2 regions of the Kocuria sp. JC486 genome follow, and region 2 is predicted to be linked to the other one. Evidence: predicted binding sites of a transcription regulator. Region 2 holds the regulator's gene; the other holds the start of a gene.
The links. The regulator LexA, encoded in region 2, represses DNA repair genes until DNA is damaged. The targets are predictions, from matches to a motif close to TCGAACANNTGTTCGA.
Positions count from the first base shown of each region.

Region 1: ruvA (Holliday junction branch migration protein RuvA) is a predicted target of LexA. The motif match lies at 1,118-1,133, and genes of this name have one in related genera.

Region 1 covers NZ_JAAOZS010000001.1:187,172-190,577, reverse strand. Annotated here, with positions in the region: gene GWK18_RS00825 (YebC/PmpR family DNA-binding transcriptional regulator) at 1-315, shown strand, start outside; gene ruvC (crossover junction endodeoxyribonuclease RuvC) at 326-964, shown strand; gene ruvA (Holliday junction branch migration protein RuvA) at 1,153-1,833, shown strand; gene ruvB (Holliday junction branch migration DNA helicase RuvB) at 1,836-2,915, shown strand; gene yajC (preprotein translocase subunit YajC) at 3,118-3,406, shown strand, end outside.
Region 2 covers NZ_JAAOZS010000008.1:76,211-79,616, forward strand. Annotated here, with positions in the region: gene GWK18_RS06125 (carboxymuconolactone decarboxylase family protein) at 1-637, shown strand, start outside; gene lexA (transcriptional repressor LexA) at 735-1,550, opposite strand; gene GWK18_RS06135 (LysM peptidoglycan-binding domain-containing protein) at 1,934-2,428, shown strand; gene GWK18_RS06140 (histidinol-phosphate transaminase) at 2,539-3,406, shown strand, end outside.

The DNA of each region.
Region 1 (3,406 bases), on a different contig from region 2:
ACCGAGGACGACGTGCTCATGGCCGTTCTCGACGCCGGTGCCGAGGAAGTCGTGGAGGAGGACGACGTCTTCGAGGTCGTCTCCGAGGCCACCGATCTTCCCGCGATCCGTACCGCCTTGGAGGAAGCCGGTCTGGAGTACAACAACGACGACCCCGTCTTCCGGCCGAACATGAAGGTGGAGCTGGACGCGGAGGGTGCTGCCAAGTTCCTGCGCCTGGCCGACGCCGTGGAGGCCTTGGACGACGTCCAGAACGTGTACTCCAACGCGGACATCTCTCCCGAGGTCATGGCACAGCTCGAGGACCAGGACTGAGCGTCACCCGGTGAGCGCCGCCGAACAGATCATTCTGGGCGTGGACCCCGGTCTGACCCGTTGCGGTTTCGGCGTGGTCCGGATGCGGGCCAACCGCGGCGTCGAGTGGTTGCACCACGAGGTGCAGGGCACCGCGCCCGACCAACCGCTCGAACGCCGCATCCTCAGCATCGCCGAGGCGGCCGAGTCCATGATGGAACGTTTCCAGCCGGACGCGTTGGCCATCGAGCGACTGTTCGCGCAGAACAACGCCCCCACGGTGGTCGGCACCGCCCAGGCCTCCGGGGCGGTGATCGCGGAGGCCGCGCGCCGTCGGATTCCGGTGGCCTGGCACACCCCGTCCGAGGTCAAGGCCGCGGTGACCGGTGACGGGAACGCGGACAAGGCGGCGGTGACCCGCATGGTGGTGCGGATCCTGAAACTCCTGGAGCCCCCCAAGCCCGCGGATGCCGCCGACGCGATCGCGATCGCGATCTGCCACGGCTGGCGCAGCGGCGTGGGCTCCGGTTACGACGCCCAAGCCGCCACCGCGACCCACCAGGGCGCCCAGACCAGGCTCTCGCGGCTGAGCGCGACCAAGGGGCGTGGCCTGACTCCCGCGCAGCAAGCGTGGAAGGCGGCGGAACAGCGGGCTCGACGCGGCGGCTGAGTCGCACCATCCGACTCCGCACCATCCGCCGCCGCAACATCCGCCGATGAGCCGTCCGCGGCTGCGCCACTCACCGCTGAGCCTCGGCGGTGAGGCCACGCGCGGCGTGGAACCCTCCCGCGCCGCGGCACCGCTGCTACGCTGGCCGTCGACTAGTACACATGTTCGACTTGCCGGAGGAGACACGGATGATTGCGGCTGTACGCGGGGACGTCCTGCACAAGGGACTGAACACCGTCGTTGTCGACGTCCAGGGCCTGGGTCTCGAGATCCAGGTCAGTCCGTCCACCGTCGCCGGCCTGCACGAGGGCCGAGAGGCCCGATTGGCCACGACCTACGTGGCGCGCAAGGACGACTCGCCCCTGCTGTTCGGGTTCGCAACCGCCGACGAGAAGGACGTCTTCGAGACCATGCTCGGGGTGTCCGGGATCGGCCCGCGCACGGCCCTCGCCGTCCTGGCGACCCTGGGCCCGGACGACGTGCGGACCGCGATCGCCACCGGAGACCCCAAGGCCTTCACCGCGGTTCCGGGCATCGGCCCCAAGGGCGCCAAGCGGATCGTCCTGGAGCTCGCGGACAAGCTGGTCCCCGCGGACCCGGGCCCGACGACGTCGGCGACACCGGCCGGACCGCAGCAGCCCCTGTGGCGGTTGCAGGTCACGGAGGCCCTGGTCGGTCTCGGGTGGAACGAGAAGGACGCGGGTTCGGCCATCGACGACGCATTGGAAGGTCGCGAGGAGTTGGCCGACGGGGGTGACGTCTCCCTGATTCTGCGCACGGTCCTCGCGTGGCTCGGAGCGCGCGCCTCGACCTCATCCACTCACAACCCGGCCCAGAACTCCTCCCGTCCCGCCGGAAAGGGCGCCTGAGCATGGTCGGTGACCGCGCATCCGTCAACGGCCGGGACCGCTTGGTCGACTCCGGCTCCGAACCCGACGAGAAGACCGTCGAAGCCGCGCTGCGGCCGGGGACCCTCGACGACTTCGTGGGTCAGCCCCGCGTCCGGCGCCAGCTCGGACTGGTCCTCGAGGCCTCCAAGCTGAGGGGGAGGACGGCCGACCACGTGCTGCTCTCCGGACCGCCCGGCCTGGGCAAGACCACGTTGGCCATGATCATCGCCGAGGAGATGGGCGCTCCGCTGCGCATCTCCTCCGGACCGGCGATTCAGCACACCGGCGATCTGGCCGCCATCCTGTCCTCCCTCACCGAGGGCGAGGTGCTGTTCCTGGATGAGATCCACCGGATGTCCCGCCCCGCCGAGGAAATGCTCTACATGGCCATGGAGGACTTCCGCGTGGACATCGTGGTGGGCAAGGGGGCCGGTGCGACCTCGATTCCCCTGGACCTCCCGCCGTTCACCCTGGTCGGCGCCACGACGCGCGCAGGGCTGCTCCCGGGCCCGCTTCGCGATCGTTTCGGCTTCACGGGGCACCTGGAGTTCTACTCGGTCGACGAACTCGTGTCCGTGTTGCGCCGTTCCGCGGGCCTGCTTGACCTGGATCTCTCCACGGAGGGCTTCCGGGAAGTGGCCTCTCGTTCCCGCGGTACACCGCGTATCGCCAACCGACTCCTGCGCAGAGTCCGGGACTGGGCTCTGGTCCACGGGGTCTCGCGCATCGACGCGCGGGCGTCGTCGTCGGCACTGGAAATGTACGAGGTCGACTCCCGCGGCCTTGACCGCCTGGATCGCGGCGTCCTGGAAGCCCTGGTCAAACACTTCGGGGGCGGTCCCGTGGGTCTGTCCACGCTGGCCATCGCCGTGGGCGAGGAGACGGAGACCGTCGAAGAGGTGGCCGAGCCGTACCTGGTCCGCGAGGGCCTGCTTGCCCGTACCCCGCGGGGCCGGATCGCCATGCCGGCCGCCTGGGAGCACCTGGGGCTGGCGGTTCCCGAGCACGCGGCCTTCGGGGACCCCGCCGTCCAGCAGGCGCTGGACCTCACGGAGGAGTGACCGGGGCTCGGTACACGTCGACGGACGACATCCGGGCACCCGAGGGACCGGGCCCGTGGGACGGTCGTCACCTACCATGTTGTGATGACCGCCTTCAGAGGGTGGTCGCCACACAGGCCCTGACCGGGCCGACGGACTGGCGCACAGTGATCGCGTCGGCCGACATCGATGCAGCGAACACGCTGTGGAACCAGGAGACCGAGTGCTTTCCGCCCTCATCACGCCCGAGCTCACGCCCCAGGTCGTGGCCCAGACCGAAACCAGCCTCTCCGCGGCGGAGCAGACGACCGGCGGTCCCGGTCAGTTCCTGTTCCTGGGCGTGATGCTGGCCCTGCTGGTGGCGATGTTCTGGTTCACCTCCCGCAACCGGCGCAAGCAGCAGCAGAAGCTCCAGGACCAGCAGTCGCGCATGGTTCCCGGAACCCAGGTGATGACCAGCTACGGTCTGTACGGTCGCGTGGTGAGCATCGACAAGGACGCCGTCAAAGCCG
Region 2 (3,406 bases):
CGTGTTCGCCACCGGTGACTTGGACGACCGGACGCGGGAACTGGTCACGGTGAGTGTCCTGGGCGCGTTGCAGACCCTTCCGCAGTTGCGGGCACATTCGGCGGCGGCACTCAACGTGGGAGTGAAACCCGTCGAACTCCTGGAGACCGTCTATCAGCTGGCGCCTCTCATCGGGTTTCCCCGGGCTCTCAACGCCATAGGCGTGGTCTCCGAGGTTCTCACCGAGCGTGGCCAAACGCTTCCGTTGCCGACGCAAGGGACGGTCGACGACGACGACCGTCACGCCCGCGGGCTCGAGATCCAGCGCGAGTTGTACGGGGACGAGATTGCAGAGTCGACGGAGGGGCTGCCCGGGGAGTTTGCCTCCGCGGTCCCCGGATTCCTCACGGATTTCCATTTCGGTGACTTCTGGACCAGAGGGGGCCTGGACGTCGCCACCCGGGAGTTGTTGTTGCTCGTGGCGATCGCCGCAGCCGGTCTGACCCCGCAACTCGAGCCCCACGTGGCCGCCGCCGTCCGTGCCGGCAACGACGTCGAGACGGTCCTTGCGGCGCTGGTTCAGGGTTTCCCCTACATGGGCTACCCGGCGGCGTTGAACGCCATCCGCCAGGTCCAGGCCTACCTTCGCGAAGTCTGAACCGGAACAGCCAGAACCCCGGATATCGGGGAAACCCAGGAACCACGGTCCATCCGGACCGTGGTTCCGTCATGACGGTTCCGGATGCGCGGGGCCGTCAGAGGCTGCGGAGCACGGAGACCACCTTGCCCATGACGGTTGCGTGGTCACCCAGGATGGGTTCGTACATCGTGTTCTGCGGCAACAGCCACGTGTGACCGTCGCGCTGTCGGAATGTCTTGACCGTGGCCTCGTCGTCCAGCAGCGCTGCCACGATGTCACCGTTCTCGGCCGTGTTCTGCTGTCGGACGACCACCCAGTCGCCGTCGCAGATGGCGGCGTCGATCATCGAATCACCGCGGACCTTGAGCATGAACAGCTCACCGCGGCCGGTGAGCTGACGCGGCAGCGCCACGGTGTCCTCGACCTGCTGGTCCGCGGTGATGGGCACACCCGCTGCGATGTGACCGACCAGGGGGACCAAGGCGACGTCGTCGGAGGACGAATCGGAGGACCGTGACACCGTACCGGTGCCCGTGCTTGCCGTGCTCGACGACGAGTCGCCGGTGGACCGCGCGGACGTGAACCGTGGGCGGAACTCCACGGTGTTCGAATCCGTCGCCTCCGTCCCGGTGTTCGATTCCTGGGCGGTCAACGGTGAGGTCGGGTCGAGTACCTCCATGGCTCGAGGCCGCTTCGGGTCCCGCCGGATACACCCTAGGCGCTCGAGTTGGTTGAGCTGGTGGGTCACGCTGGACAGCGAGGCGAGGCCCGCGAGGTCGCCGATCTCGCGCATCGACGGCGGGTAGCCGCGCTCCGTGATCGAGCGGCGGATGACGTCGAGGATCTTCTGCTGCCGCGCGGACAAGGGACGTCGCCCGGACAGGTCTTGCGGCTGCCCCGGATCAGAGGTCTTGCGGTCGCTGGGTGCCATGGCCGTCCTTTGGATGCGCTGCGGGATTCCTTGTGTTGTCCGACCCCCTGCGTTGACTGGTCCACGGTGAACCTCCCAACGCGGAGTTCCGTTGTCCGGAGCCGGTGAGGTGTTCGATCCCGACTCGATCTCGACGGGCTCGACGGGCCAACACCCCCTCAGGATATGGGAGTTCACTCACGTGATCAAACAAATGTTCGAAAGCGTGTCGACGCCGTTCGTACATACGTGCTAGAAATGTTCGAAACGGAATCGAACACCTGTTCGAGCCCCCAGGGTGATCTGTCGGGGGAACCGCAGTGGTTCACGGACCGGCGCCTCGGGTGAGGAACGGTCAGGACCTCGGAGGTCAGGCAGACCCCGGCAAGAAGGAGTGCATTCCAATGTCAGCCATCAGTTTCGGACCGCGTATCCAGCTCGGCTCGTCCGCACGTGTGGGCGGGGCGCCCGTCCTGCGGGGCCTACGCTCTGGCTGCCGTGCGTTCGCGGGCGAGGTCGCGGCGTCGGTGCCCGTGCTGCAGCGCAAGGAACGTGCGGATGCCACCAGCACCCGGAGCCGGGAAAGCGGCTCGGTGCACCTGACGCGACGGGGCCGCTTGCTCTTCATCGGCCTTCCCGTGATGCTGGCCACCGTGGCCGCCGCAGTGGCCCTGCTGGTCATCGTCGCCCCGGCCACGGTCACCGCGAGCACCGAACCCGCCGAGGGCAACGGGACTGAAATCGTGACCGTGGACCCCGGCCAGAGCATGTGGGAAATCGCCGGCAGCGTGGATTCCTCACGGGACACCCGCGCGGTGATCTCCGAGATCGTGGAACTCAACGACCTGGAGTCCCAGGCCGTGACCACCGGTCAGCAGCTCCTGGTCCCCGCCAACTGAGGTACGCAAGGGGAGGGCGGCTCCCGAACGGACCGTTGCCGCGCCGTGCGGTCGCACGGTCGTCGTCGTTGTGAATCGCGGCCCGGGCCCGTGCCTCGTAGACTGGCCCGGTGACTGAGCCCAACGACCGCACCGAACTTCTCAACGCCCTGCCCCTGCGTGACGACCTGCGTGACAAGAGCCCGTACGGGGCCCCGCAGCTCGACGTGGCGGTCACGCTCAACACCAACGAGAACACCCATCCGGTCCCCGCTGACGTCCAGCAGGCGATCGTGGAGGAGGTCTCCCGCGCCGCGCGCGGGCTGAACCGTTACCCGGACCGGGAGTTCACTCAACTGCGTCAGGAGCTGGCCCAGTACCTGGGCCACGGGCTGTCGGCCGAGAACCTGTGGGCCGCCAACGGGTCCAACGAGATCCTGCAGCAACTCATGCAGGCCTTCGGGGGCCCGGGACGCGCGGTCCTCTCGTTCGTCCCGACCTACTCGATGTACCCGATCCTGGCGGCGGGCACGAACACCGAATTCATTGCCGGTCAGCGGGCAACCGACTTCACACTGACCCCGGAATCGGCGGCGGACCAGGTGCGCGAACACCGCCCCAGCATCGTGATCCTCTGTTCCCCGAACAACCCCACCGGTACAGCGCTTGACGACGACGTCGTGGAGGCCGTGTACCAGGCAGGGGAGGAGAGCAACACGATCGTCGTCGTGGACGAGGCCTACGCCGAGTTCGCCCGCAATCCCGCGGCCACCGCCCTGCGATTACTGCCCGGTCGCCCCCGCCTGGTGGTGACCCGGACCATGTCCAAGGCCTTCGCCCTGGCCGGTGCTCGGATCGGTTACTTCGCCGCCGCGCCGGAGGTCAGTGACGCCGTGCGTTTGGTGCGCCTGCCCTATCACCTGTCCGCGGTCACCCAGGCGACGGCGCTGGCTGCCCTGCGGCACCGTGAAACGCTCATGGCCGACGTCGAAGACATCA